DNA from 4 places in the Streptomyces sp. NBC_00846 genome. Region 2 is predicted to be linked to each of the others. Evidence: riboswitches for the same ligand, from Rfam matches in the RefSeq annotation. Region 2 holds a riboswitch; each other region holds the start of a gene.

Region 1 (4,918 bases), 1.6 Mb from region 2:
CGCGAGTGGGGTCGGTATCTGCACCACGGGAGCGAGGTAGTCGGCCGTGCCCATGGCGATGACCGGGGGCACGATCATCACGACCAGCAGGGAGAGCACGAAGACGAGCCACCCGGCCAGCCGTCCCGCCATGGTCGACACCATGGCGTACTCACCGCCCGCACTCGGGATGAGGGTGCCCAGTTCCGAGTAACAGAAGGCGACCGCGATACAGAGCAGCGAGCCGATGCCGATGGTCAGGGCGGTGTACGTGCCGAGGCTGGAGAACAGGTCCGGTACGACCACGAAGAGTGTCGAAGCGGGCGTCACGCAGGAGAGCGTGAGGAGTGTTCCGCCCACGACGCCGATGGAACGCTTGAGCTTCTGTGGGGTGGGGCCGGTCGCGGGGGCCAGCGCCTGGGGAGCGCTGAGCGTTTCGGTCATCGTGCGATTCCGATCAACAGGTGCGGTGACTGAGAACGGGAGCGGTATCGCCTCCAGACGAGGACGTAGTGAGCGTTTTCTTCGCTCCCAGCGCGACATGCAATCCCGACGAGTTCCGCAGGTCAAGAGCTGTTCACCTACGAAATTCGTTGTTTCGGCAAGCCGATACAACGGTTTGTCGTTGAAAGTGCGTCACTCTGCTGGATATCGACGGGTGCGGGAACCGCAGCGGGATCCGATGGAAAATTTTGCCCGTTCCAGGATCCGGAAAGGCGGGAACGTCCCGGAGCACCGCGGAGGGCGGAGGGCGGACGACAGAGGGTGGAGGGCGGAGGGCGGAGGGCGGAGGGCGGAGGGCGGAGAACGACCGACGACCGACGGCGGACGGCGGACGGCGGACGGCGGACGGCGGAGGACGCGCGTCGACCGGGCTGTGAGCGCCCGCGCTCCGACTGGGGGTGCGCATCCATGGACTTGGTGCCAGCCTGGAGTCATGGCTTGGGCGTCATGGACGACTCGCGGTGTGTTCTCCGGGCATGGTGGCGTGCTGACGGACGAGGTCGGCGTCCTGTCCGGGGACCTGACGGTTCACACGACCTGGGCCGATGACATGGCCCAGGTGACAGTGCAGTACACGGGTGCGATCGACTGGTTCACCATGTCGGGCAGCCCCGTGCCGTGCTGCTCCGAGGACGACAGCCGTCGTCTCCACGACGCGGTGGTGAAGTCCGTCCGTGAAGGAGCGGCGGCCAAGGTTCCCAGGCCACCGCCCAGCAGGCTGGAGTAGGTACCTCTGCCCCTGGAAGCGGCCGAACGGCGGTCCCTGACCGGCGGGTACGGTCCTTCACGAGAGGCCTGCTCGGCCCTCCGTGAACCCGTGAACCCGTCGGCCCTGAACCGCCGCCAGGAGCCGTTGTGCGTCAGTAGGCGCCGAACACGTTGTCGATCGAGCCGTACCTGTCGGCCGCGTAATTGCACGCTGCGGTGATGTTGGCGACCGGGTCGTAGCTGTCCATCGACGTGCCGGGCACGTGGTAGGCGCGGAACGTCGGGTCGATGATCTGCAGGAGCCCCTTGGACGGCGTTCCCTTGGCGGCGTTCGAGTCCCAGTTGTTGATGGCCCGGGGGTTGCCGGAGGACTCGCGCATGATGTTGCGGTGGATGCCGTCGTAGCTGCCGGGTATGCCGCGCTGGGCCATGACGGCCAGCGACTCCTTGATCCAGCCGTCCAGGTCATTGGTGTACTTGGCGGGGGCGGCGGCAGTGGTCGACACCGCGACGGTGTTCACGGCCGATACGCCGGTGGACGTGCCGGCCACGGCCTTGGCGCCGAGGGTCAGCTTCATGCCCGGGTGAATCAGCGTGGGGTCGGAACCGATGGTCTCTCGATTGTCCGCGTACAGCTTCTGCCAACCACCGCTTACGGAATGCCCCTTCGCGATCTTGGAAAGGGTGTCACCCGCGATCACGGAATAGATGGTGGGCGCGGCCTTCTGGGCGGAGATTCCCTTGGCTACGGCGGCCGGTGCCGTGGCCTTTGTGGTGGCAGCCTGGGCCGGCGCGGCCGAAGCGAATCCGGCGCAGACCAGCGGCAGCACGAGGGCGGCTCCGCCCGTGGTCGCGGCAATGAAACCGCGGGTCCGCGAAGTGGGCTTGCGACGACGATACTCACCCGTTGTGGGCATGGCGAATTCCTCTCCGTCGCCTACGAGGTGAGCTGTCGGGTTCAGGCTGGAGATGCCTGGCCGCATGCAATTGCGACTTCACCCCGAGCCATACCGGATACCGGTTCGGCGGCTTACCTGGGTCCCCCGCTCCTGCCGTACGTGAGTGGGTTGGTCGGATTCTCGGACGGCGGCAGGATTCGGCGTTCCGTCCGGATTGACGGTGACCGTAGGCGAGAAATACCGAAGGGAACAAGCCCCTATTTTTTGATCACAATTCATTTGCAAGATCGAATCACGGAAGGGGAAGTAAGCCACCTCACATCGCCATGCCAAATTTCCTTGCACAGAAGGGAAGCGGGTGACGCTCCACGACATCGCGAGGCCTGAAAGTGACTCACACCACGCAGCTTCAGAAACGGGCATACCGGACAGCGTCGAGAGATCGCAACTCCCCCCAAATGCCCCTTTGTTACCCAAGAGCCCATGTCTAACGAAAGAGCACATATGGGACATTTGGCTGACTCTTCGCCTGTTCTCGCTCCGGTGCACCACCGTCGGGCCGGCCACACCCGGCAGGACCGGCCCCCGACCCCTCGCGCCACTCCCCCGCACGGCATCGAGGCGTTGCCTTCCGCCCGCCTGATCGCTAAGGTTTCGAGCTGTCCTGTTGTCTCCGATAGAGGTGGACGTTGCGCATCTGAGGTTCGCGATCATCGCGCCGTACGACTCCGGTCGTACGCCCGTCACGCAGTAGCAGTGTGTTGTCCTGCCCGTGACCCCGCGTGGATGCGACCTCGGGTGCATGAGCCGTCCCTCGATCTTTCGGACCGCCGCGCCTGTTCCTGTTTCGGTCGCTGCGTGGTGCTCGCATACGAAGCCCCCTTCACCGCGCTCACGACTGCGAGGATCACCATGGCGACACCCACCACCCCCAGTGCCTCCCTCACCTGCTCCGCCCTGTCCTTCCAGTGGCCGGATGGCACGACCGTCTTCGACGGGCTCTCGCTCAGCATCGGCAGGGGCCGCACCGGCCTCGTCGGCAACAACGGCGCGGGCAAGTCCACACTGCTGCGCCTGCTGGCCGGCCTGCTGCGCCCCGCCCAGGGCTCGGTGACCGTCGGCGGCAGCCTCGCCCACCTTCCTCAGAACATCACCCTCGACACGACGCTGCGGGTGGACGAAGCCCTGGGCATCGCCGAGCGGCGCGACGCGCTACGCGCCATCGAGGCCGGGGATGTGGACGAGAAGCACTTCGAAACGATCGGCGACGACTGGGACGTGGAGGAACAGGCCCTCGCCACGCTGGGATCGCTCGGGCTCGGATACCTGGAACTGGACCGCACCGTGGGCCAGATGTCCGGCGGGGAGACCGTCCTGCTGCGGCTGGCCGCCCTGCTGCTCGAACGCCCCGACGTCCTCCTGCTGGACGAACCGACCAACAACCTCGATGTGTTCGCGCGCCGCAGGCTCTACGACGCCGTCGACAACTGGCGCTCCGGAGTACTGGTCGTGATCAGCCACGACCTCGAACTACTCGAACGCGTGGACCGCATCGCCGAACTGCGCGCCGGATCCGTGAGCTGGTACGGCGGTGGCTGGTCGGCCTACCAGGAGGCCCTGGCCACCGAACAGGAGGCCGCCGGACGGACGTTGAGGGCCGCGGAGGCCGACGTGCGCCGACAGAAACGCGAACTGGAGGAGACCCAGGTGAAGCTGGCCCGCCGCCAGCGCCAAGGCAGGAAGGCGGAGGCCGACGGGGGCCTCCCGAAGATCCTCGCCGGCCGCCGGAAGCGGTCCGCGCAGGAGTCCGGGGGCAGGCTTCGCGGCGTGCACGAGGAGCGGCTCAGCGAGGCGCGCGAACGCCGCGAGGAAGCCGCGGACGCGGTACGCAACGATGCCGAGATCCGCGTGAGCCTTCCCCACACCGCCGTTCCCACCGGCCGCACCGTGCTGAGCCTGCACGAACTGCGGCCCCGGTTCGGCAGGCTGCGCCGGGGCAGCCTCCATGTGCACGGGCCCGAACGCATCGCCCTTGTCGGGCGCAACGGCGCCGGCAAGACCACGCTGCTGCGCACCCTCACGGGCGAGCTCACTCCGCTGTCCGGCGAGGCCAGGACGTTCGTACCGCTGCGGTTCCTTCCTCAGCGGCTCGATGTGCTGGACGAGGAGCTGAGCGTCGCGGCGAACGTGACCCGCATGGCTCCCGGGGTCACCGACAACCACATCCGCTCCCAGCTCGCGCGCTTCCTGTTCCAGGGGAAGCGCGCGGAACAGCCGGCGGGCACCCTCTCGGGCGGAGAGCGCTTCCGTGCCGCGCTCGCCGCGACGATGCTCGCCGCACCGGCCCCGCAGTTGCTGATGCTGGACGAGCCGACCAACAACCTCGACATCGCCGGTGTGCGTCAGCTGACCAGCGCACTCCAGTCGTACGAGGGTGCGCTGCTGATCGCCGGTCACGACCTGCCGTTTCTGGAATCGGTCGGCATCACCCGCTGGCTGCTCCTCGGGGAGGAGCTCCAGGAGACCACCGCGGAGGAGGTGCGCGAGCGGCTCACAACGCCGGAAGCGGAGCAAGTGGAGGCGTAAGCGCCGGACCGGCAGGAGCACGGCAGGGAGTGCGGGCCTTCAATAGGACGAAGGCCCGCACCCGTGCCAGGGGTCAGAGCCTGGCGATGATCTTGTTCATCTTCGTGATCTCGGCGGTCTGGGCGGTGATGACGGCGCCGGCGAGCTTCTTCGCGTCGGCATTGCTGCCGTTCTTCCGCTCGTCCTCGGCCATGGTGACCGCACCCTCATGGTGGCCGATCATGAGCTGGGCGAACTTCTTG
Region 2 (4,918 bases):
TCGATCTCGCCGATCGAACGGTGGGCGGGGACCCCGTCGATCGTGCCCAGGTCGACGGCGAAGGAGCGGTTCACGGCGTACGTACGACCGGTGAAACCGGCCCCGAGGACATTGCGCAGAACCGTGCGGCCGACCCCTCCGGGAGTGCGGCCGGCGCCGATGACGGCGACGGAACCGGGCGCGAGCAGCCGTTGCACGGAACGCGCCTCGGCCCGCTGCTCACGCGCGCGCTGGACGGCGAGGGACTCGGCGGTGGGTTCGAGGTCCAGGGTGAGGTGGACGGAGCCCTCTTCGAAGCTGCGCTGCTGGGTGTATCCGGCATCCCGGAACACCTTGATCATCTTGGTGTTGGCGGGCAGCACCTCGGCCGCGAAACGGCGGATGCCGCGCTCGCGGGCGACGGCGGCGATGTGTTCGAGGAGCGTCGAGGCCACCCCCCGGCCCTGGTGCGCGTCCTGGACGAGGAAGGCGACCTCGGCCTCGTCGGCGGGCGCGGAGGCGGGCCTGCCCCGCTCGTCGATCCGGTCGTAGCGGACGGTCGCGATGAACTCGCCGCCGACCGTGACCGCGAGCCCCACCCGGTCGACGTAGTCGTGATGGGTGAAGCGGTGCACGTCCCGGTCGGACAGACGGGGGTACGGAGCGAAGAAGCGGTAGTACTTCGACTCGTCGGAGACCTGCTCGTAAAAGCTGACCAGCCGTTCGGCGTCGTCCGTGGTGATGGGCCGGATCCGCGCGGTTCCGCCGTCGCGGAGGACCACGTCCGCTTCCCAGTGGTCGGGGTACGCGTGCTGCGGACTCTGCTGCGACGAGGGCTGCATGGGCAAAGACTACGGCTCCGTCAGCGGTCGCGTAGGTCCCGGGGCCGGGGCAGTCTGAGGGGGCCGAACGGCGGTAGAGCACGGGCTGCGGGCCGGCCGCGGGTCGGCCGCGGGTCGGCCTGGAGCATCGCGCACCGCGTGAGAGGCTGGTCTAGACAACCGTTGATTCCTGAAGGGCAGAACCATGGCTGAGCGCCGCGTCAACGTCGGATGGGCCGAGGGCCTGCACGCCCGCCCCGCTTCCATCTTCGTCCGTGCCGCCACGGCCTCCGGCGTCCCCGTGACGATCGCCAAGGCGGATGGCAACCCGGTGAACGCCGCCTCGATGCTCGCGGTGCTCGGTCTCGGCGCGCACGGCGGCGAGGAGATCGTGCTCGCATCCGAGGCCGACGATTCGGAAGCCGCCCTGGACCGTCTGGCGAAGCTGGTCGCCGAGGGGCTCGATGAGCTACCGGAGACCGTCTGACCCGTTTCCTACGAAAGAGCCGCGACCGCTTGACCGGGTCCGCGGCTCTTTCGCTTTCTCGGGCGAAACTTCGTGAAAATGAAGAGCGAAGATAATTCGGACAGCCCGAAGGAAGCCGCACGGAATGACAACTCTTTGTATACGGCGTAATTACTAATGCCGGATGCCCGTGGTGTTTACGGGATGTTACGAAGGCCTTACCCGGCCGGTGCGTGAGGCCGGGGGCCGGCGGTCCGGCCGGTGCGCGGGACCGTGGGCCGGCGGTCCGGCCGGTCGACGCGGCGCAGCCGGTGCGCGGCCGCGGCCCGTTCGGCGTGCTGGGCGGTCAGCGCCCTGGCCCGTTCCGCGTCACCGCGCGCCACCGCGTCCACGACGGCTCCGTGCTCGGCCCAGGAATCCGCCGGGCAGGCCGGCTGCTCGACCGCGTACATCCAGGCGATCTTGTGCCGGAGCTGGGTGAGCAGCGCGATCAGGCCGGGACTGCCGGAGGCCTGCACCAACGTCTCGTGGAACCAGCCGCCCAACGGGCACAGATCCTCCCCCTCGCCCCGCCTGGCCCGCTCCTGGCCGAGCCGGACCAGACCGCGCAGCACCTTGAGATGCGCCTCGGTGCGGCGCTGCGCGGCGCGCGCGGCGGCCAGCGGCTCCAGCAGCATCCGGACCTCCAGCAGGTCGGCGGCCTCCTGTCGGGTGGGCTCGGCCACGCAGGCGCCCGCGTGCCGCCGGGTGGCCACGAAACCCTCGGACTCCAGGGTGCGCAGCGCTTCCCGTACCGGGACGCGGGAGACCCCGTATCGACGCGCCAGCAACTCCTCTGTGAGCCGGCCACCGCGTTCGAAGAAACCGGAGACGATGTCGTCACGGATTGCCGTGCATACCGAATGCGCGGGAATGCGCATGTCCGAACCTCCGCCTTAATCCCCGCGAAACGCGGCCGACCGACGCCTGTTCTGCGACCCTATTGCAGTGCGGCCGAATTCCGATGCCGGGTGGAAAATCATGAATATCTCTTGGCCACGGAGCGACTCGGCGGGCAGGTACCGCAGACGGGCACCACGGGCAGACACGGAGGCCGGGCACGGCGAAATTCGGGCACAGCGGAGGCCGGGCACAGCGAAGGCCCCGGTGTGTGCCGGGGCCTTCGAAGAGGTGCTGCAGGTGGGACGGGCGGCTTCGGTCAGACGTTGACGCCGTGGGCGCGCAGGTAGGCGACGGGGTCCATGTCGGAGCCGTACGACGGCGTCGTCCGGGCCTCGAAGTGGAGGTGCGGGCCCGTGGAGTTTCCGGTCGAGCCGGAGAGGCCGATCCGCTGGCCCGCGCCGACGCTCTGGCCGACGGAGACGCCGATCGAGGAGAGGTGGCCGTACTGCGTGTACGTGCCGTCCGACATCCGGAGCACGATGTTGTTGCCGTACGCGCCGCCCCAGCCGGCCTCGACGACCGTACCGGCACCGACGGCGACGACGGAACTGCCGGACGCGGCGTGGAAGTCGATGCCCGAGTGGCTGCCGGACGACCAGAGCGAGCCACTGGACTTGTAGCCGGTGGTGACGTACGAAGCTGCGACCGGGAGCCGGAAGGCGCCCAGGCGGGTGCGCTCGGCGGACCGGGCGGCACGCACCTTCTCCGCGCGCGCCTCGGCCGCGCGCTTCGCTTCGGCCTCGGCCTCCGCCTTCTTCTTGGCTTCGGCCCGCTTCTTGGCCTCGGCCTTCCGCTGGGCCTCCGCCTTCTCCTTCGCCGCGGCATCGGCCTGGTGCTGCTGTGCGGCGGCCTGGGCCTCTATCTGGTCGGCGAGGGCGCTGTCGATGCCAATGACCTGGTTCAGGCCGGTCTCGCCGACGGAGGTGACCCCGGTGTCCGCTGCGAGGGCCGGAGAGGCCGCGCCGCCGATGACGCCGGTGGTGGCCAGGGCCGCGACGCCGGCGATCTTCGCGCTCCTGCGCGTCAGTCGACTCGGGGCACGATGCTTCCCAGTGGCACGGGTGAACGCCATGAAGTGGCTGGTCCTTTCCTTCCTTCTCGCCTACCGGGTTAGCTGACGGGTTCGGAGCAGGAAGGTCTCCTACGGATTACTCGGCCTCGGTGAGGCTCAGGCATCCGATTCACCCCAGGGACTTCGTGGGTCCCCGGCTCCCCAGGCTCGCGCCTGACGGGGACTCGGCGATGACTGTCCGGTACGTCGCGGATGCGGCATACGAGTGACGGACAGCCCGGCCGACGCTAAGCGGGGTCACTTTCATTCACCAAACGGACAGGTCGTTTTGTAGCGCATCCCACAAGACAGACAGACAACCTCTCCACCAGAACGGGCAAAAAGGAAGACCCCGGCGAGATCTCGCTCACAGGGGTCTTCCTCTTGTCCCGGTATGTGGACATGCGACGGGTTGGTGGACCGGGCGACCAGTGGGCTGTCACAGGTGACCCGTCACAAGCGAACTGTCGCGGCCTGGCGGGCCGGCCGGACCGTCAGGCCGCCTCCCGCGTCCGCGACAGGTACGCCCGTCAGCCGGTGACCACCGACACCTCTCCGATGTCCAGTGCCCGGACCGGCTCCTCGATCTGCGCCGCGTCACCGACAAGGACCGTGACCAGCCGGTCGCCCGGGAAGGCGTTGACCACCGCCGCGGTCGCCTCGACCGTGCCGGTCTCCGCAAGCCGGGCGTACAGGTGTGCCTGGTAGTCGTCCGGGAGGTGCTGCTCGACCTGGTCGGCGAGGGTGCCGGCGACGGAGGCCGCCGTCTCGAACTTCAGCGGTGCGACACCGACGAGGTTCTGCACGGCCGTCTCGCGCTCCTCGTCGGTCAGCCCCTCGGCGGCCAGGGTCCGCAGGACCGTCCACAGGTCCTTCAGGGCCGGTCCGGTGGACTCCGTGTCGACGGATCCGCTGATGGCGAGCATCGCGGCACCCGTCGCCCCCGAGGCGGAATCCGGGGCCGACGAGCGCAGCACCTGGGCGAAGGCCCGCACGCCGTACGTGTAGCCCTTCTCCTCGCGCAGCACCCGGTCCAGCCGGGACGTGAGCGTGCCGCCCAGGCAGTACGTGCCGAGCACCTGGGCCGGCCATACGCTGTCGTGCCGGTCGGGGCCGATCCGGCCGATCAGCAGCTGCGTCTGCACCGCGCCCGGACGGTCCACGATCACCACCCGACCGCTGTCGTCCGCGGTGATCGGCGGGGCGGGGCGGGGCTCGGCGGTGTCGCCCGCCCAGTCGCCGAGGGTGTCGGCGAGCAGGGCGTCCAGGTCGATGCCGGTGAGGTCACCGACGACCACGGCGGTTGCCGTGGACGGCCTGACGTGGGCGTCGAAGAAGGCACGCACGGCCGACGAGTCGATCCGCTCCACCGTCTCCTCGGTGCCCTGGCGTGGGCGCGACATGCGCGCCGTGGCCGGGAAGAGCTCCTTGGAGAGCTGCTTGGCGGCGCGGCGGGCCGGGTTGGCCTGCTCGTGCGGGATCTCGTCGAGCCGGTTGCGTACCAGCCGCTCGACCTCGCTGTCGGCGAAGGCGGGCGCCCGCAGCGCCTCGGCGACCAGCGCGAGCGCCTTGGCCAGCCGGGAGGCCGGGACCTCCAGGGAGACCCGGATGCCGGGGTGGTCGGCGTGCGCGTCGAGGGTGGCGCCGCAGCGCTCCAGC
Region 3 (4,918 bases), 1.9 Mb from region 2:
GCCTCAACGTTCGGGCCGTCGCCGTCTTCAAGGTCGGTGACGACGCCGTGTCCATCGCCAACGCGGCGCGCCGCTTCCTGACCGAGCAGGAACAGATGGAGGAGCTCGCCGGCCGGATCTTCGCGGGCCACCTGCGTTCCATCGTCGGCGGACTGACCGTGGAGCAGATCATCCGCGAGCGCAACCGGGTCTCCCAGGAGGTCATCGCGGGCAGCCACGGCGAGATGGAGAAGCTCGGCATCGTGGTGGACGCCCTCCAGATCCAGGAGATCGACGACGCCACCGGCTACATCAAGAACCTCGCCGCCCCGCACGCCGCCGCGGTCGCCAGCCAGGCCCGGATCGCCGAGGCCAAGGCCGACCAGGAGGCCAGCCAGCGCGAACAGCAGGCCGCCGCGCTCAAGGCGGAGTACGAACGCGACACCGCGATCAAGCGGGCCGGCTTCCTCGCCGAGACCGAGCAGTACAACGCCCGCGCCGCGCAGGCCGGACCGCTCGCCCAGGCCAGGGCTTCGCACGAGGTCATCGAGGAGCAGACCGCACTGGCCGAGCGGCAGGCCGCACTCGCCGCGCAACGGCTCGAAGGGGAGGTACGGCGCCCGGCGGACGCCGAGGCGTACCGCCAGCGCACCCTCGCGGAGGCGGCCCGGGACCGGGTGAAGTTCGAGGCCGACGGCAACGCGTACGCCGAACGGACCGTCGCCCAGGCGCAGGCCGACGCCAACAGTGCGCGCGCCGCTTCGCTGCGCGACGGCAACCAGGAGCTGATCGCGGCCAACCGCATCGTCGAGAACCTGCCCGCCCTGGCCGACGCGGCCGCCCGGGGCATGTCGGGTGCGGACCTGACCGTTCTGAACGGCACCGACGGCGTCAATGAGATGGCGGCGGGCGTGGTCGGCCAGGGGCTGGCGATTCTCCGCTCCCTGCAGCGCGGTGCGAATCCGATGAAGCCCCCGGCGGTCAACGGGAAGGCCGCTCCCCGTATCACCGACACGAATTGAGGCGGCGGGGTGCGGGGGCGCGGGCTGGTCGCCGGGCGCATGGCCGGAGTACCGAGCGAGCGGCGGACGGGTGCCGAGCGGTCGGTGATTCGCTCAGCGGTTCACTCAGTGGCTCAGCGGTTCGCCCAGTGATTCGTCCGGTGATTCGCTCGGTGATTCGCTCAGTGGTCATGAGCCCGCCGCGCATGCCGTACAGTTGTGTTTACCGACGCGGGGTGGAGCAGCTCGGTAGCTCGCTGGGCTCATAACCCAGAGGTCGCAGGTTCAAATCCTGTCCCCGCTACTGAAGAACCAGGCCCGGCACGCATACAGCGTGCCGGGCCTGGTTCGTTCCCGCCATGGCCCGCCGAAGGAGCAGGTCCGGGCGGTGTATGAGCTGTGCCACGTACGTACCCCATCGGCCGACGAGGAGTCGCCGCGTGACTCCGCTCCGGCGAGCCTGGGGTGGGGCGCGGTACCGTCCGCAGCCGCGCGCGTACCGGGCAGGAGACCATAGGTGTGGAAGCGGCTGAAGGGGCGCGGCAGGCATGCCGAGGGCGGCACCCGTACCCGGCGGTTCGTCCGCGCGATGCCCGCCGTGATGATTCTCGGCGGGCTGGTGTTCGACTTCCTCACCCCGCCGACCTTCACCGCCATTCCGCTGTTCGTGGCGGCGCCGCTGATCGCCGCGCCGTTCTTCTCGCTGTCCAGGACCATCTGCACCGGCATCGCCTCGATGCTGGCCGTTGTCGTGCTGCGGCTGTACAGCAACACGCTGCCGGACATCGTGCCGCTGATCGAGCTGCTCACCCTGGCCACCGTCTCGGTCCTCGCGGTCGTGATCAACGGGGTCGTGCGGCGCGGCAGTGAGCAGCTGGCGTCCGCGCGAGTCATCGCGGAGACCGCCATGCGGGCGGTGCTGCCGAAGCCGTCCGACCGGATCGGCGGGCTGCATGTGGCGGCGCGGTACGTGGCGGCGCAGGCGGACGAGTTCGTCGGTGGTGACCTGTTCGCCGTGACGGACTCCCCGTACGGGGTGCGGTTGGTGGTCGGGGACGTGCGGGGGAAGGGACTCGACGCCGTGGAGTCGGTGGCGGTGATCATCGGGGCGTTCCGGGAGGCGGCCGAGCAGGAGCGTTCGCTGGAAGGCGTGGCGCAGCGGCTGGAGCGGGCGCTGGCGCGGGAGGGGCCGCGGCGGGGCGGGCTCGACGCGGTCGAGGGCTTCATCACCGCCGTGCTGGCCGAGATCCCGGCCGGGCTGCCCCGGGTGCGGGTCGTCAACCGCGGCCACCCCGAGCCGATCCTGCTGCACCCGGACGGGGCGCTGGAGGTGCTGGGGCCCACGGTGCCCGCGCTGCCGCTCGGGATGGACTTGGGGGCGTGGCCCGACCGGTCGGACGAGTGGGATCTGCCGGCGGGGACGACTCTGCTCCTGTACACGGACGGGCTCTCGGAGGCGCGGAATGCCGACGGGGTCTTCTATGACCCGGCGGCCCGGCTGCGCGGGCGGGTCTTCCCGGGGCCCGAGGAGCTGCTGTCCGCACTGACCGATGACGTACGGCTGCACACGGGGGGTGAGACGACCGACGACATGGCGCTGCTCGCGGTCGTACGTCCCGCGGAGGGGCAGCCGGACCGGCGCAGGACCGTGAAGATCGTCGGTCGCGAAGGGGTGTGACGGGTGGGGCGGGGGCTTCGTGCGAGCCGGGTCGGCCTTGGGCGCGGGATACCACCGTACGTAACCGAAGCACGTCGCTCCGCATAACATTTGACGCAACGTCAGAAACCGGGTGGCCGCTGAGGGTCGATCAACTCGTCCCATTCCACCCGGTTGTGCACCGTAAAGTCCAGGCCAAGGACGTGAACGATCAGTGGGAACAGCTTGGAATCAGGCCCCGGTGTCTATTAACGTTCGATAACGCAGCGCGGTCGTCCCAGCCGTCGTCAGTGGCGGCACCGTGCGCGAGCGCCGAATTCCGCAAGGGAACCGGGGAACCACCTACATGGGGTGAATCGGACACCTGTGTCTCGTGAGAGGCAGAGGGGTCCGTAGGAGACCTTCCTGCTCCGAACCCGTCAGCTAACCCGGTAGGCGAGAAGGAAGGAAAGGAGTGCGCCCCCGTGGCGTCCAACAAGCCTGCCCCCGAGGCCCCCTCTCGGTTCAACCCTGACTTCGGTTCCGACTTCGGCGCCGAGTTCGGATCCGGTTCCAACTCCGGCTTCGCTTCCGACTCCCCCTTCGCTTCCGACTCCGGCTTCGGCACCGAATTCGGTTCCGGCCCCGGCTCCGGCTTCGGCACCGACTTCGGTTCCGGCCCCGATCACAGGACCGGGGGGACGGGAACGGCGTACGGCACCGAGCCGGGCGGTGACTTCACCGGTGACTTCGGTGGCGAATTCCGCGTCAACGGTGACGGTGAGCCCGAACGCGGCTGGGGCGAGTGGAACCCCACCGAGGAGTCCGTCCGCCCCGTACGCGGCAAGCACCGCGTCGCCAAGCAGCGCAACGGACTTGCCCGTAGCTCCACGGTGCTCGGGGTCGGTGTCATCGCGGCGGTCGGTGCGGGGGGCATGGCCACCGCGCAGAGCAAGCCGCCGGTCTCCATCTCCCTTCCCGAGTCCATCGCGAACAAGCTTCCCGACGCCAAGTCCCTTCCGGGCGTCGGTTCTCTGTTCTCCGGGGAGTCCGAAGCCGACAACGCCGCTGTCGCCGCCGCTGCCGCACCGCTCACCACCGCCGGCCTCACGACCACCGATGCCGAGCAGGGCACGGCGGACGCGGGCGAGGCGCTCCGGGCGCGCATCCTCCAGCAGGCGGAGCAGCAGCAGGACGCCGCCGACACCGAGGCCAAGGCGGCCCAGGAGAAGGAAGCCGCGGAGAAGGCCGCCGCCGAGGCCAAGAAGCAGCAGGACGCGGCCGAGGCCAAGGCCGCCGCCGAAAAGAAGAAGGCGGAGGAAGAGGCCAAGAAGAAGGCCGAGGCCCTGCGGCTCGCCAAGCTCGCCGCCAGCTACGCCATCCCGACCTCCTCGTACACGATCACCTCGACCTTCGGCGAAGCCGGCTCGATGTGGTCTTCCGGTTACCACACCGGCCTCGACTTCGCGGCGCCGACGGGTACGCCGATCAAGGCCATACACGGCGGCACCATCAAGTCGGCCGGCTGGTCAGGTTCGTACGGCTACCGCACGGTGCTGGAGCTCGACGACGGTACGGAGCTGTGGTTCTGCCACCAGTCCTCGATCGGTGTGAGCGTCGGCCAGCAGGTCACCACCGGTGAGACCATCGGCCGGGTCGGCGCGACGGGCAACGTGACGGGCCCGCACCTCCACCTGGAGGTCCACACCCCCTCCGGTGCGGGCATCGACCCGATGGCCTGGCTGCGCGACAAGGGCCTCAACCCCTGATCCGCAGGCCGCCCTCCCGGTTCTTCCGGTTCTTCCAGTTCTTCCGGTCCGTGTGACCGGAGCGCTCCGCTGCTCCGAGTGATCCCGTGGTCCGGTGGACCCGCCGCTGAACTCCGGCAGTCCTGACGCTCACCCCCCGACGTCAGGGCTGCCGGTCCGTCGGAATAGCGGGCGTGCCGGAATCCGTTGATCCATTTATGACTTCTCTTCGTAAGCTGGGCTCTTCCGACCTTCAGGTCTTTCCGCTCGCCCTCGGCGGCAACGTCTTCGGCTGGACCGCCGATGAGGCGCAGTCGTTCGCCGTGCTGGACGCTTACGCCGCGGCGGGCGGCAATTTCATCGACACCGCCGACGCCTACTCCGCCTGGATCCCGGGCAATGAGGGCGGCGAGTCGGAGACCGTCATCGGAAAGTGGCTCGCGGCCCGCTCCAACCGTTCCGACATCGTCGTCGCGACCAAGGTCGGCGCCCACCCCTCGTACAAGGGGCTCTCCGCCACGAACATCAAGGCCGCGGCCGAGGAGTCGCTGCGC
Region 4 (4,918 bases), 3.0 Mb from region 2:
GCGGTCTGCTCGCCGAGCAGCCGCAGCCGGGTCGCGGTGGAGAACCGGTCCCGGTCCTTCGCGGCCATGTCTCCGCCTCCCCATTACGCACGTCCGTCCCCGCACACGGTACGGGACCGAGTGCGGGGACGGACGGAAGCCGGGTGCTTCGGCCCGCGACGGGCCGGTGCTCAGCCCTTGGGCCGGTGCTCAGCCCTTGCTGTGCTTGTCAGTTCGCAGAGCGAAACCGGGGGAACGCCGAGCGGCCCGCGTACACCGCGGCGTCGTCGAGGATCTCCTCGATGCGCAGCAGCTGGTTGTACTTGGCGACGCGGTCCGAGCGGGCCGGGGCGCCGGTCTTGATCTGACCGCAGTTCACCGCGACGGCGAGGTCCGCGATGGTGACGTCCTCGGTCTCACCGGAGCGGTGGGACATCATGCACTTGAAGCCGTTGCGCTGGGCGAGCTCGACGGCGTCCAGGGTCTCGGTCAGCGAACCGATCTGGTTGACCTTGACGAGCAGGGCGTTGGCGGAGCCCTCCTCGATGCCGCGGGCCAGGCGCTCCGGGTTGGTGACGAAGAGGTCGTCGCCGACGATCTGCACCTTGGCGCCGAGCCTGTCGGTGATGACCTTCCAGCCGGCCCAGTCGTCCTCGTACAGCGGGTCCTCGATGGAGACCAGCGGGTACGCGGAGACGAGCTCCTCGTAGTACTCCGTCATCTCGGCGGCCGAGCGGGACTTGCCCTCGAACTCGTACGAACCGTCCTTGTAGAACTCGGACGCGGCGACGTCGAGCGCGAGCGCGATGTCCTTGCCCGGGACGTAGCCGGCTTCCTTGATGGCCTCGACAATGAGGTCGAGGGCGGCGCGGTTCGACTCCAGGTTCGGCGCGAAGCCGCCCTCGTCGCCGAGACCGGTCGAAAGTCCCTTGGTCTTCAGGACCTTCTTCAGCGTGTGGTAGACCTCGGCACCCCAGCGCAGCGCCTCGGAGAAGGACTCCGCGCCGATCGGAGCGATCATGAACTCCTGGATGTCCACGTTGGAGTCGGCGTGCGACCCGCCGTTGAGGATGTTCATCATCGGAACGGGCAGCAGGTGCGCGTTCGGGCCGCCGAGGTAGCGGAAGAGCGGCAGGTCCGAGGCCTCGGAGGCGGCGTGGGCGACGGCCAGCGAGACGCCGAGGATGGCGTTGGCGCCGAGCGAGCCCTTGTTCTCGGTGGCGTCCAGGTCGAACATCGCCTGGTCGATCAGCCGCTGCTCGGTCGCGTCGTAACCGACGAGCTCCGGGCCGATCTGCTCGATCACGGCGAGGACGGCCTTCTCCACGCCCTTGCCCTGGTAGCGGTTGGGGTCACCGTCGCGAAGCTCAATGGCCTCGAACGCGCCGGTGGAGGCGCCGGACGGCACGGCAGCACGGCCGGTGCTGCCGTCGTCGAGGCCAACCTCGACCTCGACCGTGGGGTTCCCCCGGGAGTCGAGGATTTCCCGGGCTACGACGACGTCGATGGACGGCACGAGGCATCTCCTTCTGGGATATGACACTGGTTGTGCAGGGTCACTTTGGCCTTGCGACAAGAGCCTAACCGGCCCGGCCCGCTCAGCCGGACGACCGCCCGACCCCTGGGACGAAAAAGGACCCGAGGACGCTCATCGCCGGACAAACCGTCAGAATTTTACTGGTCAGCAACTACAACAGTTGAACGATCACACAGAGCGGAAGCGCCACGTAGGGGTGGCGCGCGGGGGTGCCGGCCGGGGTGGCATGCGACACAGGAAACCCCGGCCCGGCGCATACGGGGGGATGCGCGCCGGGCCGGGGTGCTCGGGGAGGAGAGGCCCTGGACTACTTGGTCAGGTGCAGCTGCTGACCCGGGTAGATCAGGTCCGCGTCCTTGACGATGTCCTTGTTCATCTCGAACAGCCGCTGCCAGCCGCCCTCGACCTTGTGGTCGGCGGCGATCTTGCTCAGGGAGTCGCCGGAGACGACCTTGTACTCGCCGTCACCCTTCTTGACCTTCTGGCCGGTCGGGGTGGTGACGGTCTTCTTCGACTCGGCCTGCGGGGCGGCGGAGCGGTCCGAGCGGTCGGCGGCGGGGGCCTCGGCGCGCTCGGCCTTCTTCGGCTGCGCCTGCTGCACCGGCTGGGACTGCTGCTTCGGCGCGGCCGGGGCGCTCTGCTGCTTGGTGGCGCCGGAGTTCGAGGAGGAGCCGGTGTCGACACCCGGGTTGACACCGTCGTTGGTCAGATTGCCGGCACCGGCACAGCCCCAGGCGCCCGGGCCCTGCATGGCGAGGAGCTTCTCGGCGGTGGCGATCTGCTGGGCCTTGGTGGCCAGGTCGGCACGGGGGGCGTACTGCGTACCGCCGGCGGCGGCCCAGCTGGACTGCGAGAACTGCAGACCGCCGTAGTAGCCGTTACCCGTGTTGATGGACCAGTTGCCACCCGACTCGCACCGGGCAACGGCGTCCCAGGTGGCGACGGAGGCGGCGGAGGCGCCGGTCGCGCCCATCAGCGGAACGGCGACGGCAGCACCGGCGACACCGGCGAGCGTGGCGACACGGACGGCCTTGGACGGGCGGCGGTGCTTGCCCTTGCTGGAAAACAGCATGGAACTTCTCCTCACCGACGCCTACGAGGTGAGCTGTCGGGTTCGGGCCAAGTGAGTTGCCCGGCCGCACGTCCTAGCGCGCGACTTCACCCCAAGCCGGTCCTGATGCGTCTTTCGACGATCGGGCCCGGCGCTTACCTGGGTCCCCCGCTCCTGCCTACGGCGCTTTACGCGTCTGTTCCCTTCGACCGACGGCAGGATTCGGCGTGACGGTCGACGGGGCCCGCGGTGCGAGCGGTTCCGACCGTAAACATAGGCAACCCCCACTTTCAAAGATGGACACATCGGACAATCAGCCCTTACTTGCATGTGAGGAACCATCGTTTTCGCAGGTGGGAGGCGATACAGCCGGAGTCCCCGGGCGCGACACGCCAGTTGACGCAAAGAGACCCATGTCTCACTTACGCATAAGCGGACATAGGCCTCTGAACTGCCCCGATTTTTGGGTCTCTTTTAGTCGATTTTCAGACCGCCCTCATTCGGCCTTCACGCCGAGATCGAGACTCTGGCCAGGGAGAATGAGGTCCGGGTCGGAGCCGACGGCACTCTTGTTGGCCTCATAGAGCGCGGGCCAGCCACCAGGAACCTTCTGTGCGTCAGCAATCGCCCAGAGATTGTCGCCGGGGCGGACGGTGTACGTGCCGTCGGCGGCCGAGGCGCCCGCGTCGCGTGCGTCACCGTCGCCACGTGAGGCATGGCGGCCCGACTCGCGGCCCAGCCCGCCGTCCGCACCCCGGCTCGCCTCGGCGGCCGGTGCGCCACGGTGCTTGCCACCCGTACGGCTGAGGGAATCGGATGAATCACGCACATCGTGCACTTCGGGCGCGTCGGAGGACGGGGCGGCCGACTCGGTGGTCGAGGGCCGCGCGGAGGACTTGGCCTTGTCCGTCGACCCACCGGCACCGCCCGAGCCCTTCGAGCCGCCCTTGCCGTGCGTGGCGCCCTTGCCGTTCGTAGCGCCCTTGCCGTTGCCGTTCGACGGTGTGGCGTCCGACGTGCCGTCAGCCGGCTCCGTGCTCTGCGCCGGCTCGGGGGCGGGCGCGATCCCCGGATCGACGCCCGGCAGCGTCCCGTCCTCCGCAAGGCCGGAGATGACCGCACAGCTGGGCCAGGCCCGCGGGCCACGGTCCTCCAGGACCTTCTCGGCCACGGCTATCTGCTGCGCGCGGCTGGCGAGGTCGGCGCGCGCGGCGTACGAATCGCCGCCGTACGCCTTCCAGGTCTCCTGCGAGAACTGCAGGCCACCGTAGAAGCCGTTGCCGAGGTCGGCGCTCCACATGCCGCCGCTCTCGCACTCGGCCACCCGGTCCCAGGTCGTGGCGTCGGCCGCGTGCGCGCCGGCCGCGCCGAGCAGCGGGATGGCGATGGCCGATCCGGTCACGCCCGCGGCGACGACGATGGCGGGTGCCTGACGAGGGCGACGGTGTCTGCCGTTCGCGGAGCCCATGGGGATGCCTTCCGTGTGACTGACGAGTGACTGGTGAGTCGAACGGTGAACCTAGCGGGACTCGAACGCGCGTCACAAGTCGATGCAGCGCAGATCACGTGAAAGTCACAGCGTTGACGGGTCATCACTTCGTGTCGGCGTGGACCCCGGTGTGAACTCCACGGGCAGTGTGCGCAGTCCACGCATGATGAGCCCGCCACGCCACCTCAAATCGGCATGTTCCACCGCAAGTCGCAGGTCGGGAAGGCGCCTCAGGAGCGTGGCGAGGGCGGTCTGTCCCTCCAGCCGGGCGAGCGGTGCTCCCAGGCAGTAGTGGATGCCGTGCCCGTATCCGAGGTGCTGATTGTCACTCCGCGCGAGGTCGAGCGTGTCGGGGTCCTCGAAGCGTTCCGGGTCGCGGTCGGCGGCGGCGAGGACGACGAGTACGGGGTCGCCGGCCGCGATCTCCTGTCCGCCGAGCGTCAGCGGCTCGGTGGCGAACCGCCAGGTCGCCAGCTCCACCGGACCGTCGTACCGCAGCAGTTCCTCGATCCCGGTCTCCAGCAGCCGGCTCTCGCCCGCGTCGAGGGAGAGTTGCAGCCGCTCGCGCTGTGCGGGGTTGCGCAGCAGGGCGTACACGCCGTTGCCGACGAGATTGACGGTTGTCTCGAATCCGGCAAACAGGAGGATGAAGGCCATGGCCGCGGCCTCGTTCTCGGTGAGGTGCTCGCCGTGGTCGCTGGCCCGGATCAGCCCAGAGATCAGATCGTCCCCCGGGTTCTCCCTTTTACGGTGGATCAGTTCGGCGAGATAGCCGCGCATCTTCTTCACCGACCTGGCCACCCCGCCGCGCGGGCCGCCGCCGTGCCGGATCATCATGCCCGCCCAGTCCCGGAAGTCGTCC

Evidence for each region. Region 2 has a riboswitch for cyclic di-AMP ahead of OG936_RS27010 (M23 family metallopeptidase). Riboswitches for the same ligand answer to the same signal wherever they lie in the genome.
Region 1: linked by a shared signal. The riboswitch ahead of OG936_RS34580 (transglycosylase SLT domain-containing protein) and the one ahead of OG936_RS27010 (M23 family metallopeptidase) in region 2 are both predicted to bind cyclic di-AMP.
Region 3: linked by a shared signal. The riboswitch ahead of OG936_RS18505 (M23 family metallopeptidase) and the one ahead of OG936_RS27010 (M23 family metallopeptidase) in region 2 are both predicted to bind cyclic di-AMP.
Region 4: linked by a shared signal. The riboswitch ahead of OG936_RS13185 (transglycosylase family protein) and the one ahead of OG936_RS27010 (M23 family metallopeptidase) in region 2 are both predicted to bind cyclic di-AMP.

Annotation. Positions count from the first base shown of each region.
Region 1 is NZ_CP108846.1:7,517,385-7,522,302, reverse strand. It holds gene OG936_RS34590 (APC family permease) at 1-423, opposite strand, end outside; gene OG936_RS34585 (hypothetical protein) at 917-1,210, shown strand; gene OG936_RS34580 (transglycosylase SLT domain-containing protein) at 1,344-2,108, opposite strand; cyclic di-AMP (ydaO/yuaA leader) riboswitch at 2,113-2,275, opposite strand; partial or broken gene OG936_RS34575 (ATP-binding cassette domain-containing protein) at 2,574-3,617, shown strand; partial or broken gene OG936_RS34570 (ATP-binding cassette domain-containing protein) at 3,600-4,479, shown strand; gene OG936_RS34565 (DUF305 domain-containing protein) at 4,750-4,918, opposite strand, start outside.
Region 2 is NZ_CP108846.1:5,871,136-5,876,053, reverse strand. It holds gene OG936_RS27025 (GNAT family N-acetyltransferase) at 1-821, opposite strand, end outside; gene OG936_RS27020 (HPr family phosphocarrier protein) at 1,006-1,287, shown strand; gene OG936_RS27015 (GntR family transcriptional regulator) at 1,485-2,186, opposite strand; gene OG936_RS27010 (M23 family metallopeptidase) at 2,465-3,280, opposite strand; cyclic di-AMP (ydaO/yuaA leader) riboswitch at 3,293-3,460, opposite strand; gene OG936_RS27005 (M16 family metallopeptidase) at 3,790-4,918, opposite strand, start outside.
Region 3 is NZ_CP108846.1:4,004,740-4,009,657, forward strand. It holds gene OG936_RS18490 (SPFH domain-containing protein) at 1-1,001, shown strand, start outside; tRNA gene OG936_RS18495 (tRNA-Met) at 1,211-1,284, shown strand; gene OG936_RS18500 (PP2C family protein-serine/threonine phosphatase) at 1,498-2,658, shown strand; cyclic di-AMP (ydaO/yuaA leader) riboswitch at 2,938-3,090, shown strand; gene OG936_RS18505 (M23 family metallopeptidase) at 3,102-4,385, shown strand; gene OG936_RS18510 (aldo/keto reductase) at 4,583-4,918, shown strand, end outside.
Region 4 is NZ_CP108846.1:2,871,271-2,876,188, forward strand. It holds gene OG936_RS13175 (septum formation initiator family protein) at 1-68, opposite strand, end outside; gene eno (phosphopyruvate hydratase) at 209-1,495, opposite strand; gene OG936_RS13185 (transglycosylase family protein) at 1,824-2,588, opposite strand; cyclic di-AMP (ydaO/yuaA leader) riboswitch at 2,592-2,763, opposite strand; gene OG936_RS13190 (transglycosylase family protein) at 3,064-4,035, opposite strand; gene OG936_RS13195 (cytochrome P450) at 4,141-4,918, opposite strand, start outside.